3 regions of the Fictibacillus sp. B-59209 genome follow, and region 2 is predicted to be linked to each of the others. Evidence: riboswitches for the same ligand, from Rfam matches in the RefSeq annotation. Region 2 holds a riboswitch; each other region holds the start of a gene.
What was found. A riboswitch is a leader RNA that binds a small molecule or an ion and turns the genes downstream of it on or off. The one in region 2 is predicted to bind S-adenosylmethionine.

Region 1 (6,899 bases), on a different contig from region 2:
CCGGTTCATAAGACCCTATCGGCATAAGAACGGTATCGAGTTCAAATTGATCTCCAATCTCCTCAAAGCCTCTGAAATACCCGGTATCTCCTGCAAAATAAAGTGTTTCACCTGTCTTCATGTCTTGAATGACCCATCCTCCCCAGTGAGAAGTATTCATATCAAATGCCGTCCTCCTGGTCCAATGCTGAGCAGGGACGAACGTGAGCGACAGCCCCTTTTCAGAAAAGTTATCCCACCAATTAGCTTCGAATACCTTCTCATATCCTTTTTTCTGAAACATTGATTTCAAACCTGCTGGCACGTAAAAGGAAATATCTCCTGTCAGATTTTTAATACTTGGAAAGTCAAGGTGGTCGTAGTGGCCATGGGAGATGAGGACGAGATCGATCTCTGGCAGGTGGCTGATGGGAATTCCGGGATCAGTCAGCCGCTTTTGCAGCCCCATCTTTTTTGCCCAGACAGGATCGGTCAGAATATTGCATCCGCCCATCTGAATGAGAAAAGTAGAATGGCCGATCCATGTGATGGAATGATGCTGCCGGTTTTCTTTTAATCTGCTGATCTCCTTTTTCGGGCTTTGCGGAATCTGCTGAGCTAAATCTTTTTTGTTGCCGCGCCTTTCTCTTCTCCACCGCAGCAAATCTTTAAATGTATGTGTGTTTTGTATCCCGTCAAGGTTGGTATACTTATTCTTCATTATAGGAGTCCCCCTTTGATAAAAACTCAACCATTTTTTTCATTTGAAAAAGCTATTGAAATCTTCCAACAATTATTGTAAGGTATAGAGAATTAATTTTATAGCTATTTGGTTTCTTATCCAGAGAGGTTAAGGGAATGGCCCGTTGACACCTCAGCAACCTTCAGCTCTGCAGCTGAAAAGGTGCTAAGTCCAACAAGTTCGAATCGAACTTGGAAGATAAGAAGAATGACCTCGAACTTTCAAAGTCTTCTTCTTTAAGAAGGCTTTTTTTATTTTATTGGGCCGCTGGAAGATACCGAACTAACAGGAGGACCGCATAATGGGATTATTGAAAGATCTTGAAGACAAAATCTTGATTGCCGATGGGGCAATGGGAACACTTCTCTACTCGTATGGAACGGATTGCTGTTTTGAGCAGCTGAATCTGACGCACCCTGATCAGATTCAGTCCATCCACCAGGCTTACATACAGGCCGGTGCAGATGTCATTCAGACCAATACGTACAGCGCCAACTATATTAAACTGCAAAGATATGGATTGGAGGAGCAAGTCAAAGAGCTGAATAGTGCGGCTGTAAGACTTGCAAAAAAAGCAGCTGCCAATGAAGCGTATGTACTGGGAACCATCGGAGGAATCCGTGGAACGGGCCCAAGCTCACTTACGATTGAAGAAATAAAGAGAAGCTTTAGGGAACAGCTCTACTGTCTTCTGTTGGAAGGAGTGGATGGCCTTCTTCTTGAGACCTTTTACGATTTGGAAGAATTGGAAACCGTTCTTGAAATTGCACGCAGCCAGACCAGCATTCCGATCATCTCGCAGATTTCTTTGCAGGAAGTCGGTATTCTAAACGACAGAACACCCATCAATACAGCGATTAGACGCCTTGAAGATTTAGGAGCGGATGTCGTAGGGCTGAATTGCCGTCTTGGGCCCTTTCATATGATCAAGACACTTGAGGAAGTGGAAATTCCCAAGCATGCCTATCTTTCCTCTTATCCGAATGCAAGTCTTCCTTCCTATGTGGACGGAAAATTTCAGTATGAAGGAGATGCGGAGTATTTCAAGAACAGTGCTTCACTTTTCAGAAACCAAGGCATCCGCCTGCTCGGAGGCTGCTGCGGAACAACTCCTGCTCATATTGAGGCTTTCGCTGAAGAGCTTCATGGACTGAAGCCTGTTACCGAAAAGGAAGTCAGACAGCGCCCAGAGCCTATTGCCGTTGTTGAAACGAGGCAGAAACCTGGGATTTCCCTGCCTGATATTCTAAAAGAAAGGCGATCGGTCATCGTTGAGCTTGATCCTCCCCGCAAGCTTGATACCTCCCGTTTTTTTGAAGGAGCAAAGGCATTGAAAGAAGCCGGGGCAGATGCCATTACGCTTGCAGACAACTCGTTGGCATCACCAAGAATCTGCAATACCTCCCTATCTTCTTTGGCTAAGGCACGGACTGGAGTCCAGCCGATCGTTCATCTCGCTTGCCGAGACCGGAATATTATCGGTCTGCAGTCTCATCTCATGGGGCTGCATACACTCGGACTTCACGATATTTTGGCAATTACCGGGGATCCGGCAAAGGTAGGCGATTTTCCGGGAGCTTCAAGCGTCTATGATGTTACCTCCATAGAACTGATCAAAATGATCAAACAGTTTAACGAAGGGGTTTCACTTTCCGGAAAAGACTTGGGACAAAAAACGCAATTTACCGTCGGTGCCGCCTTTAATCCAAATGTGAAGTCACTGGAAAGAGCGGTTCAGAGGGCAGAGAAAAAAATAGAAAGCGGCGCCGACTACTTTATCAGCCAGCCGGTGTACTCTGAAGAGAAACTGCTGGAGTTCCACGAAGCTGTAAAAGATCTGCCGGTTCCTTTCTACGTTGGGATTATGCCGCTCACCTCAAGCCGCAATGCTGATTTTCTTCATTATGAGGTGCCGGGCATCAAACTGACAGACGATGTGCGTGACCGTATGGCGAAGTTTAAAGACGACCCAGTTTCCGCAGCAAGGGAAGGCCTTGCCATCTCAAAATCTCTGATAGATGCCGCTTCTGAACTGTTTAATGGCCTCTATCTGATCACTCCATTCATGCGATATGAATTGACGGCTGAACTGACGGAGTATGCCTACGAAATTGACCGCAAAAAAACAAGGAGGATTCAGAATGTCTAATCAAACCCTTCAACAACAGCTTAAGAATAAAATACTGATCATGGACGGGGCAATGGGCACCATCCTCCAGCAAGCCAATCTGACTGCCGAAGACTTTGGCGGAGAAGACCTGGACGGCTGCAATGAAAACCTGAACTTTACCCGTCCTGATGTAATTCTGGATGTCCATTTGCAATATTTAGAAGCAGGTGCTGATATCGTTGAAACCAATACGTTCGGGGCCACTGATATTGTGCTCGACGAATACGGCCTCGGCTATAAAGCATATGAAACGAACAAAATAGCAGCAGAGATCGCGCGGGAAGCTGCCGATAAGGTCTCCACTCCTGATTGGCCCCGCTTCGTTGCCGGATCAATGGGACCAACAACAAAAACGTTGAGCGTTACAGGAGGCGCAACATTTGAAGGGCTGACCTCTTCCTATGAAGAACAGGCAAAAGGCCTTCTGGACGGCGGGGTTGATTTGCTTCTCCTCGAGACCAGCCAGGATATGCTCAATGTTAAAGCAGGTTTTATCGGCATTAAACGGGCGTTTAAATCAGTCGGAAAGGAAGTCCCGCTCATGGTGTCAGGCACGATTGAGCCGATGGGTACGACACTGGCCGGCCAATCGATTGAAGCCTTTTACATCTCGCTTGAGCACATGAAACCTTTGGCTGTAGGGCTCAACTGTGCAACGGGGCCGGAATTTATGACCGACCACATCCGCTCCTTATCCGCACTGTCTCTTTCAGCGGTAAGCTGTTATCCGAATGCCGGCCTCCCGGATGAAGACGGGAACTATCATGAAACACCAGAAACTCTCGCAAAGAAAATCAGCGCCTTTGCCGCAGAAGGCTGGCTCAACATCGCCGGCGGCTGCTGCGGCACGACACCAGACCATATAAGGGCCATCGCAGAAGCGTTAAAACCGCTGAAGCCGCGTACTGTCCCAGAAAGCCATTCCCATGCCGTGTCGGGGATTGAGCCGCTGATCTATGATGATCCATCCATGCGCCCATTGATGGTCGGCGAACGTACCAATGTTATCGGTTCACGAAAATTTAAGCGGCTGATCGCCGAAGGCAAGTTTGAAGAAGCGGCAGAGATCGCCCGCGCGCAAGTTAAGAAAGGCGCGCATGTCATAGATATCTGCCTTGCGGATCCTGACCGTGAAGAGCTTCAGGATATGGAGAATTTTATTAAGGAAGCTGTAAAAAAAGTGAAAGTGCCTCTTGTTATTGATTCAACGGACGACGAGGTGCTGGAGATAGCCCTGAAATACTCGCAGGGAAAAGCCATTATCAACTCTATTAACCTAGAAGACGGCGAGGAGCGGTTTGAGAAAGTTGCCCCTATCATCTCCCGTTACGGAGCAGCCGTTGTTGTCGGTACGATCGATGAAAAAGGCATGGGGGTCACAACAGACCGAAAGCTCGAGATCGCCAAACGATCCTACGATCTGCTTGTGAACAAATACGGAATCTCTCCGAGCGATATTATTTTTGATCCTCTCGTCTTCCCTGTCGGAACAGGAGATGAACAATACATCAGTTCTGCCAATGCGACAGTGGAAAGTTTGAGAAAGCTGAAAGAAACACTTCCTGAATGCCAGACAATCCTTGGCATCAGCAACGTATCGTTCGGTCTCCCGCCGGTCGGCCGGGAAATCTTAAACGCGGTATATCTATATGCCTGTACACAGGCTGGGCTCGACTACGCGATCGTCAACACTGAAAAGCTGGAACGCTATGCTTCTATCCCAGAAAAGGAAGTAGAGATGGCAAAAGCCTTGCTGTTTGAGACGAACGACGAGAATCTGGCAGCCTTTACAGAGTTCTACCGAGGCAAGAAAAAGGAGGCAAAAACTCCGGTCTTGGAACTGCCTCTTGCTGAGCGCCTCGCCTTTTACGTGGTCGAAGGAACGAAAGAAGGACTCATTCCGGATCTTGACCTTGCTCTGGCACAGTATGATGCGCCTTTGGAAATTATAAATGGACCTCTTATGGCCGGGATGGAAGAAGTCGGCCGGCTCTTTAACGATAATCAGCTCATCGTAGCTGAAGTCCTCCAGAGCGCTGAAGTGATGAAGGCTGCCGTCGCCCACCTCGAGCCCCATATGGAGAGCAGCGGTGCGGTCAGCACGAAAGGTAAGGTCGTTTTGGCCACGGTTAAAGGGGACGTCCATGATATCGGCAAAAACCTTGTAGATATTATCCTTGGCAATAATGGATTTGAAGTGGTGGATCTCGGAATTAAAGTTACGCCGCAAGAACTGATTCAGGCCATTCAGAGGGAGAAGCCCGATGTGGTCGGCCTTTCAGGATTGCTTGTAAAATCTGCTCAGCAAATGGTGCTTACCGCTTCCGACCTGAGAGAGTCGGGTATTTCCGTCCCAATTCTTGTAGGAGGCGCCGCCTTGACACGTAAGTTTACAGAAAACCGGATTGCTCAGGAATATCAGGGGACTGTGCTTTACGCCAAGGATGCGATGGACGGATTGAGCCTTGCAAACAAGCTTCAAAAAGGAGAAGTTTTTGAAAAGCCTGTGGCGAAAACACCTGCCGCGCCTGTTACAGAAGCCACACCGTCCGGAGGAGGTACCGGCACCGCTGTTGCTGAGGCCGTCAGAGTTCGACCTTCCGTTAATCAGAGTTTAAAAGTATTTGTTCCAAAAGATACGGAACGCCATGTGTTTAAGTCTTTCCCGCTCTCTTCTGTAGTTCCGTACATTAATCTGCAGATGCTGCTCGGACACCATTTAGGAGTGAAAGGAAAGGTTTCACGGCTGCTCGCCGAGAAAGACGAACGGGCACTGGAAATAAAAGGAATCGTCGATGAGCTGCTTCGGGAGAGCCAGGAGAAAAAACTAATCGATCCAGCAGCACTGTATCAGTTTTTCCCTTCACAGTCGGATGGGCAGAAACTTTATATTTATGATCCAAACGATACATCCCATATCATTGAGACGTTTGAGTTTCCACGCCAGACAAGAGAACCGAACCTCTGCTTGGCAGACTACGCCAAGCCCGTCGGCAGCGGCGAAATGGATTATGTCGGGTTCTTTGCGGTAACTGCTGGAAGCGGCATCCGCGAACGGGCTCAGCAGCTTAAAGCCGAAGGCCGTTTCCTGGAAAGCTTTGCGCTTCAATCGCTTGCTCTTGAAACTGCGGAAGGATTGGCTGAACTCATTCACCGCCAGATGAGGGATAAATGGGGGTTCCCTGACCCTGTTACCCTTTCGATGCAGGATCGTTTTTCCGCGCGATACCAAGGCCAGCGCTTCTCGTTCGGTTATCCAGCATGCCCGGATCTTGAAGATCAAGCAAAGCTGTTCAAACTTCTTCAGCCTGAAGAAATCGGCATTCAGCTGACAGAAGGATTCATGATGGAGCCCGAAGCCTCCGTCACAGCTCTGGTTTTCTCCCACCCTGAAGCCCGCTACTTCAATGTGCTGGTTTAAAGGAATTTTTGCTTACGGGCGCATTACGTAAATTTACGGGCGCCGGCAGGTTTCTACTCCAAAATAAAGAGACCGATCAAAGGTTTCTTATGCTTTTGATCGGTCTCTTTTATTATTTAATGTCACTGATTTGCATAATCTTAGTGGTGCCGGCTTGGGCATGTTCGCTTTGGAACTTCTCAATCGCCCCTGCCTTATCACCATTCGTAATGATAACTGGAGTAACGGTGCTTTTCGCTTTTTCCTTGACGAGATCAACATTAAACGAGATCAGCGGCTGTCCCGTTCTTACACGGTCTCCTTCTTTAACAAGAGACGTAAAGCCTTCCCCTTTCATCATGACCGTTTCAAGACCGATATGAATAAGAATCTCCATTCCTGATTTTGTTTTAATGCCGACAGCATGCTTGGTCGGGAACACCTGAAGGATTTCACCATCAACGGGAGACAACAGCTCACCGTCTTCCGGCAAAATCGCGATGCCATCACCCATCATTTTTTCAGAGAAAACAGGATCCGGCACATCTTCTAGGCCTATGATCTCCCCGTTTAATGGTGAAACAATGATTTCTTCTGTAGGCGCTTCA
Region 2 (6,899 bases):
CGCTTAGTTAAGAACGTGAACGCTCATCCACACAACTCCCTTCCTTTTGTTACTTCCATCATATGTAAAACCCTTTCCTTTGTCAACATGATGGGTAAAAAAATCCGCAGAGAGCCGACTCTCCACGGATATTCCTGTCTTCTATTCTGCCACCGGCACCTTTTCTTTCTCTGCCCCCTTGCCGCTTTTTGACAGACGGACCGGATAGATGCTGTTCACTGGAATAAACTCATCCTCCTCTTCTAGAGGGAGCGGTCCTTCATAAAGCAGGGCAGCAAGGGAAGTATGCTGAAAACGAAGAGAAGTCCGGTCTAAAATGATTCCATGCCTTTCAATTGCTGAAACCCTTTCCTTTGTAAAATCAATTTTTTCACCGACGAGAAGGTAGGTATTCACCTCTTGTTCTTGTTTCTTAGGGCAGAGTTCCGATACAGCCGGTTTGTTTCTATATACTTCCCTAGTTTCATAGATCGATAATAAGTCTTCCACAATGGCACTTGCTGTTGCTTCTGCACCAGCTCCCGGCCCTTGCAAGGTCAAACAGCCGAGAAGGTCTGTCTGAATACGGACGGCATTGTCCACGCCTTCCACACCATACAGCGGATGATCGCTATCCACAAATACAGGCTGTACCTGGAGATCAAGTCTATCGTTTAAAAGAACGAGATGCTTCAGCCGAAGCCCCAGCTGCTCAGCCAGTTGAATCTCCTCAAGAAGCACATTTCCAATCCCCTCCACCTGCACTTCTTCCCAGGATGGCTGCACGCCATAAATCCATTTGCTCAACACCATCGCTTTGTAAAATGCGTCCAAGCCTTCGATGTCATTTGTTGGATCCGGCTCTGCATATCCTTTTTTCTGGGCCAGTTCCAGCGCTTCTTCAAACGAGGAACCTGTCGTTCTCATGTACGAAAGAATGAAGTTGGACGTTCCATTTAAAATGGCTTCTACATGCTGTATCCGATTGATTCTTAAAAGCTCCCTCAATGTTCTCAAAATCGGTATTCCTCCGCCTACGCTCGCTTCATAGACAAAACGGACACCCTTTGCGGCAGCACGCTCTGTTAATTCTTCTCCATGCCGGGCAATCAAATCTTTATTCGCAGAAATCACATGGCATCCCGCTTCAAGTGATTGTATGATGTAAGACCGTGCAGGCTCGATTCCGCCAATCGCCTCAATGACCACATCAGGCACTTCTTCCCCGATCGCCTTCTCGAATTCGGACGTCAACGGTACCCCCTTTACGAAAGGCCTTGCTTTGGAAGAATCCTTAATCAAAATACTGGACAGCTTCAGACGATGACCCAGCAATTCTTCTAAAGCACCTTTTCTATCCATGATGGATGTATATACGCCGGATCCTACAGTCCCCAGCCCCAGCAGTGCTATTTTTAATTCTTTCAACATAATCACTCCTTCTGCAAAAGTAAATTTTTTATTAGTGGATGAATGGTATCTGTATGATGGCAAAAGAAAAAACCTCTTTCTAAAGAAGAGGTCTGCAGTCCGGCCTCCTCTTATCATCCAGGGTTCTTTCCTGCAGGTAGTAGCACCTTTTCAAGTAGAATACTTGAAGGTTGCCGGGCTTCATCGGGCCTTTCCCTCCGCCGCTCTGGATAAGAGTATTATCATGAGATTGAAACATGTTATGTAGCACTTTATTTTTTTAGTACAAAAAACCCCCTTATCACGAAGATAAGAGAGCTGTATGGTTCCGATCCGTCTCTTATCTCCCAAAGTTTTACCTTTGAAGGATTTAGCACCTTTTCAAGTAGAATACTTGAAGGTTGCCGGGCTTCATTGGGCCTTTCCCTCCGCCGCTCTTGATAAGCTTCATTAAATTAGTCTTACTCTATCACGGCAGACAGGAGAGCGTCAACCATTATTCAGATATTTCTGGAATCATTGCAGATTATTTTTGGTATGATAGAAACACATAAATAAAAGGGGTGGAAGGTTTGGGCAAGAAAATCGTATTCACCGGGGGAGGTTCCACCGGGCACGTTTCTGTTAACCTGGCTCTGATTCCTTTGTTCTTAAAAGAAGGCTGGGAAGTCAGCTATATCGGTTCAAAAGGAGGAATTGAACGGCAACTGACAGAAACCATCGAAGGCGTCCGCTATTACAGCATATCTACTGGTAAACTAAGGCGCTATTTTGACTGGAACAATTTTAAAGATCCGTTCCGTGTCATGCAAGGAGCATTTGAAGCATTTCGGCTCATCAAGACCATAAAACCAGACGTGGTCTTTTCAAAGGGTGGTTTCGTCTCCGTTCCCGTAATCCTCGGCAGCCGGATGAACAAGGTGCCAATTGTGACCCATGAATCCGATCTTAGTCCAGGGCTTGCAAACCGTCTTTCACTCCCCTTCGCTAACAAAGTGTGTACAACGTTCCCCGAAACCACTGATCATCTTCCAAGGGAAAAAACGGTATACGCGGGTGCTGTTATCCGTAAGGAGCTGCATGAAGGGATCGCAGTCAAGGGGAGAGCTTTCTGTGGTTTGACTCCTGGTAAACCGATCATCTTGATCATGGGAGGAAGTCTCGGATCAAAAAAAATAAATGAGGCCGTAAGATTAAGCCTTGACGCTCTGCTTCCCCGCTTTCAAATCATTCATCTTTGCGGAAAAGGCCAGAAGGATTCTTCCATTCTGAAAAAAGGCTACATCCAGTTCGAATATGTATCGGATGAGCTCGCAGATATCCTTGCAGCAACGGATTTTGTCATTTCAAGAGCAGGCTCTAATTCTATCTTTGAGTTTTTGTCACTGAGAAAGCCAATGCTTCTCATTCCACTCTCAAAAGAAGCAAGCCGCGGAGATCAAATTGAAAATGCCCGATCATTTGAAAAACAAGGCTATTGCGAAGTTCTGTTTGAAGAAGACCTGACTGCTGAATCCCTTATGCAAGGCATTGAGCAGCTTTATTCAAATCAGGAAGCCTATATCAGCAGAATGGAAGAAAGCCAGCTTAGTAATGCGTTAGACCATCTGTTTTCCATCATTAAAGAAGAAGCAAAAGGATGACTTTCCCCATTCCTCCTCTGAGATGGGGAAAAGCTAGGAGAGGAAAAAGCAATAGATAAGCTTGGCCCAGATAATGCGGTGCAAGCTTTTTTATTGTGCGTCGGGACAGAAAGCTGAAATGAATGTGTCAAATCGCTGAAATAAGGATTTATGTTCAAATTCGGCTTAATTATTTTCAACAAATCCTAAATATGTTCAAAAATCATAGTTCGCCCGATTATTTCTTATGGTTATATTTTCCCAGCGCAGATCTGTCTCAGACCTTCCAATGCGTGCTGTTTATCCATGCCCTGGGCAGATATGCAGCATAGCCCGGCAACACCGCGAAGCTTGCTCATACTAAGCATGCTTTTAGCGTTCATCTGGCAGTTATCAAGTTCAAAATAGATCTGGCACTCTTCATATTCGTTCGCCTTAAGAACGAGCTTGTTAATTGTCGCAGAATTCATTTTTTCCTGCAAAAAGCAATATGTCTTCATTACCTTCCACTCCTATTCTTTTTCCCTGCCATTTTAATGCACTATCATTAAGCACATGTTAAGCTGGTTTAGCTTTTATGCACACCAATGAGGATATGCGTGCACACTCGCCTTTATGTGAGTAAGAATGAATTTAGGAAAAAGGACTTGATTAGCGGTTTAAAGAGATTTTTCAAGAATATGAAGAAGCTTTCCCTCGCTTTCCTTTACTTCTATTTCTGCAAACCCCAATCTGAACCAAAAAGAAAGCGCAGGGATATTCCCGCTAAGTACACCGAGACGCAAGTATTGTTTGTTATTTTTTTTTATCTCTTCTTCGCATGCTAGATAGATTTCCTTTGCGATCCCCTGTCTGTGGAAAGTCCTGTGTACTATTAAAAATCCAAGCCACGGTTTATGGTCCTTCGGATTGTTCAGAATGTACTCAACGATCGCAGCGTTGTTGCCATCCGCTTTAATCAAATAGCGTTGTCTCGGGGATCCTTCCAATCCCTTTAACTCTTCCGTCACCTCTTCAAATGTCACTTCGCCACGACCGTAAAACAGCTTATTGTAAAACGGATTGGTGTTCATGATCTCCAGTTCGTCCATAGTTTTGTCAGGACCGCTCTTCTCCCATGTCAGCACAACGTCTTCCCCCTTTATCTGAATCCATCATAACCTGTATACTATCGTTCTTTCTAGATAAGAAAAAGCGCACCCCTTGATTAGAGTACGCCCTCCTTGCTATTTATTCTCTTTGATATTTTTTGCTTCAGCTATGTCTCCCTGATTGGCAATCGGATCAGCAAACGTTCCTTTTGGAATATCAGCTTTTCCTTTTCGTTGTTCAGCGTTTTGCTTGCGGATTTTTTCACTGTTAGCCATAACGGCACCTCCTCTTTGGTTATTACCGTAACCAGTTTCGAGGAGTCTATTCTTCTATTGCTCAAAATTAATATAAGCGTTCCGTGGATCTTCCTTCTTTTTAATCATATCGGTTTCATAGAGCCAATCCGAAACCTTTTTCCATGAACGCTTTTCCTGATAGCCAAAAGGCTTCTTTCCGCTGTCCATTAAAGGCAGCAGGATCTGCAGGCTTTTCTTTTCTACGTTTTGATCCAGCGGGAATTCTTTGTTTTCATGCTTAAATAAGACATTCAGTGCCTGGTCCGGATAATCGTGTACATCCTTTTGGCCTTTTTCCAGCGCATTCCAAAACTTCTGGTAAAGCTTTCGGTTCTTTTTCAGTCCATCTTCACTGGAAACAAGAACGAGCTCATAATAATCAGGAACACCGTACTTTACAGGATCAATGGACCGTACAGGATGGCCCTCCTTATTCAAGAGAATCTGTTCATGGTTGATATACCCTCCAGATATTCCATCGACCTTGTGAGCCGCCATCGCGGGGATGATATCCCAGCCGACATCTGTCATCTTTACTTTTTCAGGATTGCCTCCATCATGTTTCACCATTGTTTTGACCATCGCTTCATTGATGGGAATAGAAGGATAGCCTACATTCTTCCCTTCCAGATCTTTGGGTGAACGAATCGAACTGTTTTTAGGAACCATCAAATGGTTTAATGGATGCCTTACCAGCGCTCCCAAGGAAACAACAGGAATATCTTCTGACCTGGAAAGAACGACCTGAGGCTGGTACGTTAATGCAAGATCGGTCCTGCCGGCAGCCACCAGTTTTAACGGATCGTTCGTTTCTGCTGGCATCTTCACATCAACCTGGATGCCTTCTTTCTTAAAATATCCTTTTTTGATGGCGTCATAAATGCCGGCATGTACTGCATTCGGATACCAATCGAGCATGATGCTGACTTTTTTAAGATCCCCTTTTCCTCCTTGATTGGCTGTGTCCCCTGAGGAACAAGCACTTAAAAGGAGAAGCAGGCTCCCAAAGAAGAGCCAGCTACTTCGTTTTATCCATTTGTTCATGTTGTACATCCTCTCTGTTAGCTTTCCATTTAAACATTTGTTTTTCTGCGAGTGCAGCTGCTCCGAACAAACACATCCCGAGCAATGACAATAGAAAAATGGCAGAAAATACTCCTTCTGCATTTAGGCTTCCCGACATTCTTCTGGAATAATAGCCAAGCCCCTCGCTGGCACCAAGCCATTCGCCGATCGTCGCTCCTACTACTGAAAATACAGCGGCGAGTTTTATCCCTGAAAAGAAAGCCGGAAGCGCCATTGGCAGCTGCACCTTTTTGAAGACCTGCCATCTCCGTGCTCCCATGGAACGCAGAAGATCCACATAATCTCGGTCATGATGGTTCAAACCATCATACGTGCTGACGACGATGGGAAAGAAGGCAATAAGTACGGTAACCGCCACTTTGCTCCAGATGCTGTAGCCGAACCAAAGGACAAAGATCGGAGACAGTGCAATGATCGGTATCGTCTGGGAGATCAAGACCGCAGGATAGACCATTTTCTGTACAGATTTGAAAAAAAACATGGCAACAGCAAGCGAAACACCTGCAACGGCTGCGATCAAAAAACCGAGGATGGCTTCCTTGAATGTCGCCCATGTATGTCCTAGAAGAACCTCTTTGTTTTCAAAGAGCGAAACGAGGATACCTGTAGGGGCCGGCAAAATAAACGAAGGCACCCTGTCTGTCCTCACAAGCCATTCCCATAGTACGAGCAAGACGGCGGCAGCAGCCAAAAATAAATAATAGTCTTTAAAAAATCGTTTCATGCTGTTCATTTGTAATTCTGCTCTCCAATTTATTGATTAATCCCACCATCTCATTCGTTAATACTCTATTTCTCGGCCTCGGAAGCCGAATCATCACCTCTTCTGTTTCGCCAGATGGATGCAGCAAGATGATTCGGTCACTTAAAAAAACCGCTTCATGAAGATCATGTGTAACCAAAAGAATGGTTTTGTTTAAATCCTTCCATAGGGAAGAAATCCATTCGTGCATTTCCTTTTTAGTCATCGCATCTAAAGCACCGAATGGTTCATCAAGAAGAAGTACTTCTTTTCCAGTCAGCAGGGTGCGGAGAAAGGCTATTCTTTGGCGCATCCCCCCTGAAAGTTCATGCGGATAAGCATTCCGGTAATTCCACAGTCCTACTTTTTTCAGCCATGAATCCCCCTCTTCTACTTTCTGTCCCTTCTGGTTCTGAATCTCAGGAGCAAGAAGAAGATTTTCCATGACCGTACGCCAAGGCAGAAGCAAATCCTTTTGAGGCATGTATCCCGCCGCTCCAGGATAGACTGGCTTCTCATGTACGATAATCTCTCCCTGATCAGGTTTCTCCAGTCCACAGGCAAGCTTGAGCAGGGTACTTTTTCCGGTTCCACTCTTGCCGATGATCGATACAAATTCTCCGGGCGCTGCTGCAAAATTGATGTTCTTGAGAAGCGGGAGGGCTTGTTTTT
Region 3 (6,899 bases), on a different contig from region 2:
ATGTCACGGTAAAAGGAAATGGATTCTTCCAAGTTTTCAACCATAATTCCTACATGCTCAAGCTTTCTTACAGCCATACCAAACATCCCTTCCAATTTCGATTCATTCACCTGAAAATTTCATACTTGTCTTAAGTATAGTAGAAAGGGTGTTTATTGAACATAACAATTACTGGCCGCTTGGAACCGGACTGATGACCGCTAGTGCCTGCTCGAGATCATAGATAATATCATCAATCGTTTCAATGCCCACCGACAGCCTTACCATCTCAGGCGATACTCCTGCTCTAAGCTGCTCTTCCTCTGTCAGCTGCTGATGCGTAGTGCTTGCCGGATGGATGATTAATGATTTAGAATCACCGACATTCGCCAAGTGAGAGAATAACTTCACACTTTCAATGAGCTTTCTTCCTTCTTCTACCCCGCCTTTTACACCGAAAGTGAGGATGGCACCAGCACCTTTAGGCAAATATTTCTGCGCCAGCTCATTATACTTGTTATCTTCTAATCCAGGATAGTTCACCCAGTCCACAGCAGGATGTTCTTTTAAGTATTTCGCCACCTTCAGGGCATTTTCACTATGCCGTTCTACACGCAGGGCCAGCGTTTCAAGCCCTTGAATAAAGAGGAAGGAGTTAAACGGTGATACGCAAGAACCGAGGTCTCTGAGCAATTGGACACGCGCCTTGATAATATAAGCCAGCGGTCCGACTGCTTCCGTATAAACGACGCCATTATAGCTTTCATCCGGCTCCGTAAGTCCTGGGAATTTGCCGTTCGTCCAATCAAACTTACCGGAATCTATAATTAATCCTCCAATCGATGTGCCGTGTCCGCCAATGAATTTTGTAGCGGAATGAACGACAATGTCTGCTCCATACTCGATCGGACGGCAAAGATATGGTGTTGCAAACGTATTGTCTACGATAAGCGGAACCCCTGCTTCATGAGCAATTTCTGCAATGGCTGAGATATCTGCCACGTCAATTTTCGGATTCCCGATCGTCTCGATGTAAACCGCTTTTGTCTTTTCAGTAATGGCATCACGGAAGGATTGAAGGTTATCCACTTCTGCAAATTTAAAATTGATTCCGAGCTTCGGAAGTGTATTCGCAAACAAGTTATACGTTCCGCCATATAGAGAGCCAGACGCTACAATTTCGTCACCTGCTCCCGCTATGTTTAAAATGGAATACGTAATCGCCGCCTGGCCGGATGCAACCGCCAGCGCTCCAACACCGCCTTCTAGCTTTGCAATCGTCTGTTCAAACGCATCCTGTGTCGGATTCATGATTCGGCTGTAAATGTTCCCAAACTCTTTTAAACCAAAAAGGTTGGCTGCGTGCTCCGTACTGTTGAATTGATAAGACGTTGTCTGGTAAATAGGAACCGCTCTCGCGCCTGTTGTCGGATCTACTTTCTGTCCCTCGTGCAATGAAACCGTCTCAAAACCATATTCTCTTTCTTCACTCATGTTCAATCTCTCCTTCTAAAATGTAGTGGTTTAAACAGAGGCAAGGATCTGAGTAAAATGTTAGCCAACAAGAAAAGCTGAAGTGCCCTGCTAAGGTCCGAGAAGCGCTTGAGTTCTTCTCAAGCAACACGTTTTTTGTGTTGAGGGAGAAGAACGAAGATGACTAAGGATGAAAAGAAAGTCTTACTTTTCATCTATCAAGGACCTTAGCTGAAAACTCAAGTTCGTTTTCAGCATTGGGCACTGAAGCTGGACAATCAAAAAGACCTCTTCTAAAAGAAGAGGTCGCAGTTTTCACCGTCGGCTCTCATCTTTCAGAACATTTGCGTGTTCTGCTGAAATTAGCACCATGCATTTCTGCTGGTTGCCGGGTTTCATCGGGTCAGTCCCTCCACCTCTCTGGATAAGATACATCTGAATATTAAGTTATTTTGAATAATACTGAACTTTAATGTTGAAGTCAACCCTTTTTTTCACGATAAGGAAGTGGCAAAGTTTTTGGCACGCTCCCCCTGGCCGATGTTCGAAACTTTGCATTTTTTATTTTCTGCTGCAGTCAGCAATACCATATCGGTCTTCTGCCCTGCTCCAGTAAGAGAAAAAGTGTGGCCAGCGAGACGATGGAAAAAGAGATCACCCTCGAAGAGCTCTACCTGACGTCCTTCTTACGACAACAGAAGGAAAGAATAGAGGGCGGATGATCGTAAAAATCCAACAAAAAAATAAACCCTATTGGCGGATCAGCCAGTAGGGTTTATGCGTTTTTCTCTTCGGAAATCAAATATTTGCAATACGAGCCGCCTTTAGCAAGACATTCTGTGCGTTCCACATGGTCTGTACCGAGCATTCTCTGGAATAAAGAAAGCTCACATGAGCAGGCATTCTGATATTCATTTGCTACTTTGGCAATCGGGCAGTTGAATTCTTTTAATTCATACTGGCCGTCTTCTGTTTTTTCCCACTCGACCATATAGCCGGCTTCGTTTTGAATGTCGGCGAGTTCGGCCACCTTTTGCTCAAAGCTCTTATTCTCCATCCGTTTCTTATACTTATCATTTAAGCGGTTTTCCCGGCGGACAAACAATTCATGCACAGCTTTCTCACCGGCAATCTCCTGAATGTCTCTCATAAATTCAACGGTCAGCCCCGAATAGTTGCGCGGAAATTGTTCATCCGCAGCTTCGGAGAGCTGATACACATTCAGCGGCCGTCCCATGGCCTGGCGGACCAGGGTGGTTTCAACGAGCCTGTCTCTCTCTAATGTATTTAAGTGGCGCCTGACAGCCATCTCGGTAATCCCAAGGCGGCTGGCCATTTCAGTAACCGTCAATTTTCTATATCGCTTAAGCATATGAATGATTTCAGAACGGGTAGAGGTGTTATTAGCCATAGCCATTAACAATCACCTTCCTTACCCCTATCTTACAGCATTTTCTAGCAAAAGTACATTCTAAACAAAAATGTTTAGAAATAGGGATAGCAGCTTTTACTTCTGCTCCTCTTCAGGCAAAAATGCAGAAACAGGCCCCAATTCTTGTTCAATATAGCGTCTCACATCGGCAGGGAAACTTTCGATCGATCCAGAATTCTCCAAAAGGACCTCGGAAATTTCAGAATGGCTGACACTCGCAAATTGCTGGACCAGCATTTTGCGCAGTGATACGACCTTTTTCAATCCTTTCGCATTTTGCGCGGTGATCACTTTTTCATCCTCAAGGATATCCAATATGTCTTCATAACTGCCCGGATCCCTCATTATGAAGCCATCGATCATCGAATTACCCACATCGATCATACTTTCGATGATAACGTGAGCCGCTCGTTCAAGAGCCAGCTTTTCTACATCGCCTTCCTTGCCGGCCAGTTTCTTTGCCTGCTGATGCAATGATCCCAGATATACTAAATGGTGTTCAATTTTTTTTCTGTCAACAAAATACATATGTATCACCCTGCCTTGTCATTCTGCATAGTCCTTATTAGTTTATCACAAAATTCAAGGAGAATTACGGAAGGAGCCTCCTATTTTCTTATACCGGCTTGTCTGCTATCATGGGGAAGAAAGAAGGAAAGCCCTTGCGGCAAGGAGGACTGAATGTGGCAGAAGAACGCTTTTTTCTGTATGACGATACCGAGAAATCCGAGACACGCTTCGTAAGTTTTATGGGAACGAATACCCGATTTGACCTCGCCATTGTAAAAACAGGAAGACATTACGGCAAGAGCCTGATTCTCGATCTGCAGGGAAGCCGTTTTTCCATCATAGGAGAAGATGACCTTGAAGAAGAGGGATACTTGGAGCATGTTTTCCAGCTTAATGAGGAAGATGCACAGGAGCTTCGGGAGTTCCTATACGAAACACTATAGTTTTGCGGGAAAATTACCCACACAAAAAAAGCCATTTCATGGGCAGTTTAAAAAAGGATAGATGCCTTCTATCCTTAACCTGCCTGAAGGGAATGGTTATTTTGTATAACAAGGATAAAAAAACCTATACGGATTTCTCTAATGTGGAAACCCGCAGGCGCTATGTTCTGCCTGAAGACTTGCCTGAAGGACCATACGGATCTCCAATTAATGCAAAGCTTGGAAAATCTACTCCCTGGGAAGAAAATCAGCGGTATTACAGCGCCTTCAACTATGAATATAAAAATCTTCACGCCGGCATGGAACGCCAATATCCCGGTGCCCATCCGACGCATGATGATCCTGGAGAAGATACAGAAGAACCATACCAAAATTATAAATAAGGCAGGATAAATAACCCCTTGTTGATCAGGGGGTTATTTTCTTTAGCACAAAATAAGGACAGCCAAAGTTACAATACTCATAAATGTATTCCGGAAGCGTACTGATCTTCGTGTCATATGTCGCTTTATCATGTCCGTCTTCGAAAAAGCCGCGCAGCCTGAGCTGTTCATAGCCGATATCACCGACAAGATAATCATATTTATGTAAAATTTCGCTGTACCTTGATTTGAGCAGTTCCTCATCAAAGGCCTCTTTATTATTCTCTATCAGTTCGTAGCAATGCTCACCAATACAAATCATGAACTCACCTCACTTTTATATTTTACCATGTCCCATAAAAATACAGCCAACAATTTCTTTGTAAAAAGTTTTTTATTGTGGTCAACCTAAGGATAAGGAGGTGAATCACATGAACAAGAAAATTGCTGCATTAATGATCCTATCCTTTACCCTGTTTACCGCTGCCTGCTCGGATGATGACACGAGAAAAGAAACAACAAGCGGTTATAAATTTTCCAACACCAGCTACAAAAATTACAAAAATGATAATAATACGATGGGAACCGACAGAAGATACGGGGACTTCGGCTATGTGCGACATGAATATAAGGGAGAGAACAGAAAGCCCCTCTCTGCCAATCAAATACCGAAAATGGATCGCCAAAAACTGGCTGACATGATTACTGACATGGCTGTACGCCTGCCGAACATTAAAGATATGGCTGTTTTGGTTACAGATGAAGAAGTCCTCATGGCTTACGAAACAACCAGCAAAAATCGGATGGCCATGGCGGATAATGTTAAAAAAACAGCTTTTTCCGTCGTCCCCCGCTACTACCATGTCTACGTTTCAGATAAAAAAGGCATGATCGGCAAACTCGAGCAGTACCGCTCCATCAACTATGATACTGAAAACGCCGAGGGCATCATCGACCGATTGGTTGCACAGATGAAAAAATCTCCGCAAGGATACAAAGTAAGCGATGGCGAGAATCAGAACGGGGAAATGAAAGGTGAAATGAACAGCCCGATGAATAAATAAAAAAAGGCTGGCCAAGAAGTCTGGAAGCTGTTGATTTCCGCTTCATGCTGCTCGCTTTCCGCGTGGCGTGCGGTGAGCCTCTTGGTGCAAGCACCTGCGGGAGTCTCACCTGTCACGCTAGTCCCGCAGGACAAGGAAAGCTTCGGCAGCGTTATATCGCACGAAGAAAATGTGAAGTTCATTTTCGAGGAGTCTCGCATCTTCCACTTCAATCAACTTTTCATTGAAGATTTTTCAAGCCAAAAAGGAGCTGCCTGAAGGTCAATTTTTGACTTTCAGGACAGCCCCTTTTTCTAATTAGTTGCTTTGAACCGCTTTGTTGGCAGCATTTACCTGTTCATCTGCATGGTAAGAGGAACGGACAAGCGGGCCTGCTTCACAATGCTTGAATCCTTTGCTAAGAGCAATTTTGCGAAGCTCCGCAAATTCGTCTGGATGATAATATTTTTGAACTTTTAAATGTTTCTTTGTCGGCTGTAAATATTGTCCAACGGTAACGATATCGACATTGTTGGCACGAAGGTCATCAAAAGTTTCAATGATTTCTTCCATTGTTTCCCCGAGGCCGATCATAATGCTCGATTTTGTAGGAATGTTTTCGTTCATTTCTTTTGCACGGCGCAGGAACTCAAGTGTGCGCTCATACGTCGCACGGGCTCTGACTCTTGGTGTCAAGCGTCTTACCGTCTCAATATTGTGGTTCATGATATCAGGCTTGGCATCCATTAAAGTTTCCAGGTTTTCTTGAACGCCCATCATATCGGAAGGAAGAACTTCAATGGAACAGAACGGATTGCGCTTGCGAATCGCTCTAACGGTTTCCGCAAAAACAGCTGCACCTCCATCTTTCAGATCGTCACGGGCAACAGCGGTAATGACCACATGCTTCAATCCCATTTGTTCAACAGATTCCGCTACGCGTTCCGGCTCCTGCAGATCCAGTTCTGTCGGCAATCCCGTCTTTACTGCACAAAAACGGCAGGCACGGGTACACACGTCACCAAGAATCATGAAGGTTGCCGTTTTTCTTACTGCCCAGCACTCATGGATGTTCGGGCAACGCGCTTCTTCACAAACGGTATGTAGCTTCTTTTCGCGCATCATTTTTTTGAGGCCTTTATAGTTGTCGTTTGTGTTCAGCTTTATTTTTAGCCATTCCGGTTTACGGATGTGCTCTTCTTTCTTAGCCAAAATCCTCACTCCAATTCATCGTCCTGCACAAAAAAATCTTGTGCTTTAAAAGGTAGAGATACATTAGAAACTTTAACATAACTGGCGGGAAAACTCCAATCCATGATATTTCCATCATTTATATAATATGAAATTTCTTTTCCCAACCAAACTAAGGATATGATTCAGGAAAGGAGTTGAAGAACTCACCATGAAAAAATGGCTAAGACTTTTCTTGTTTGCTTCCTTGATCGGTTTTATTTTTCCTGAGCGGGAGGCCTTGGCCGCACCAACCTATAATAAAGAAGATGTACAGCGGCTGGCACTATATAAAAAGATGGAAACGGTATCGAGTATTCCCTGGTACTACTTCGCTGGTGTCGATCAGTACGAACGAAGCGTACGGCGTGCCCGAAGAGATCTTCCTGATGCTTCCGGACTTGTCGGCATTTATTTTTCCCCTATT

Region 1: it holds a riboswitch for S-adenosylmethionine, as region 2 does, so the genes downstream of both, P4361_RS12400 (bifunctional homocysteine S-methyltransferase/methylenetetrahydrofolate reductase) here and P4361_RS16915 (homoserine dehydrogenase) in region 2, are expected to answer to the same signal.
Region 3: it holds a riboswitch for S-adenosylmethionine, as region 2 does, so the genes downstream of both, P4361_RS02855 (homocysteine synthase) here and P4361_RS16915 (homoserine dehydrogenase) in region 2, are expected to answer to the same signal.

Annotation. Positions count from the first base shown of each region.
Region 1 covers NZ_JARMMC010000017.1:24,042-30,940, reverse strand. The annotation lists gene P4361_RS12405 (MBL fold metallo-hydrolase) at 1-700, opposite strand, end outside; SAM riboswitch class I at 814-926, shown strand; gene P4361_RS12400 (bifunctional homocysteine S-methyltransferase/methylenetetrahydrofolate reductase) at 1,023-2,870, shown strand; gene metH (methionine synthase) at 2,863-6,312, shown strand; gene P4361_RS12390 (PTS sugar transporter subunit IIA) at 6,425-6,899, opposite strand, start outside.
Region 2 covers NZ_JARMMC010000020.1:96,753-103,651, forward strand. The annotation lists gene P4361_RS16915 (homoserine dehydrogenase) at 142-1,410, opposite strand; SAM riboswitch class I at 1,518-1,626, opposite strand; SAM riboswitch class I at 1,727-1,836, opposite strand; gene P4361_RS16920 (undecaprenyldiphospho-muramoylpentapeptide beta-N-acetylglucosaminyltransferase) at 1,962-3,032, shown strand; gene P4361_RS16925 (HPr family phosphocarrier protein) at 3,263-3,511, opposite strand; gene P4361_RS16930 (GNAT family N-acetyltransferase) at 3,671-4,138, opposite strand; gene P4361_RS16935 (hypothetical protein) at 4,238-4,378, opposite strand; gene P4361_RS16940 (ABC transporter substrate-binding protein) at 4,433-5,443, opposite strand; gene P4361_RS16945 (ABC transporter permease) at 5,418-6,218, opposite strand; gene P4361_RS16950 (ABC transporter ATP-binding protein) at 6,193-6,899, opposite strand, start outside.
Region 3 covers NZ_JARMMC010000005.1:101,367-108,265, reverse strand. The annotation lists gene P4361_RS02860 (VOC family protein) at 1-77, opposite strand, end outside; gene P4361_RS02855 (homocysteine synthase) at 169-1,473, opposite strand; SAM riboswitch class I at 1,778-1,883, opposite strand; gene P4361_RS02850 (helix-turn-helix transcriptional regulator) at 2,228-2,869, opposite strand; gene P4361_RS02845 (DUF86 domain-containing protein) at 2,960-3,412, opposite strand; gene P4361_RS02840 (DUF3055 domain-containing protein) at 3,568-3,837, shown strand; gene P4361_RS02835 (hypothetical protein) at 3,930-4,220, shown strand; gene P4361_RS02830 (YutD family protein) at 4,246-4,521, opposite strand; gene P4361_RS02825 (YhcN/YlaJ family sporulation lipoprotein) at 4,631-5,263, shown strand; gene lipA (lipoyl synthase) at 5,561-6,454, opposite strand; gene P4361_RS02815 (M23 family metallopeptidase) at 6,645-6,899, shown strand, end outside.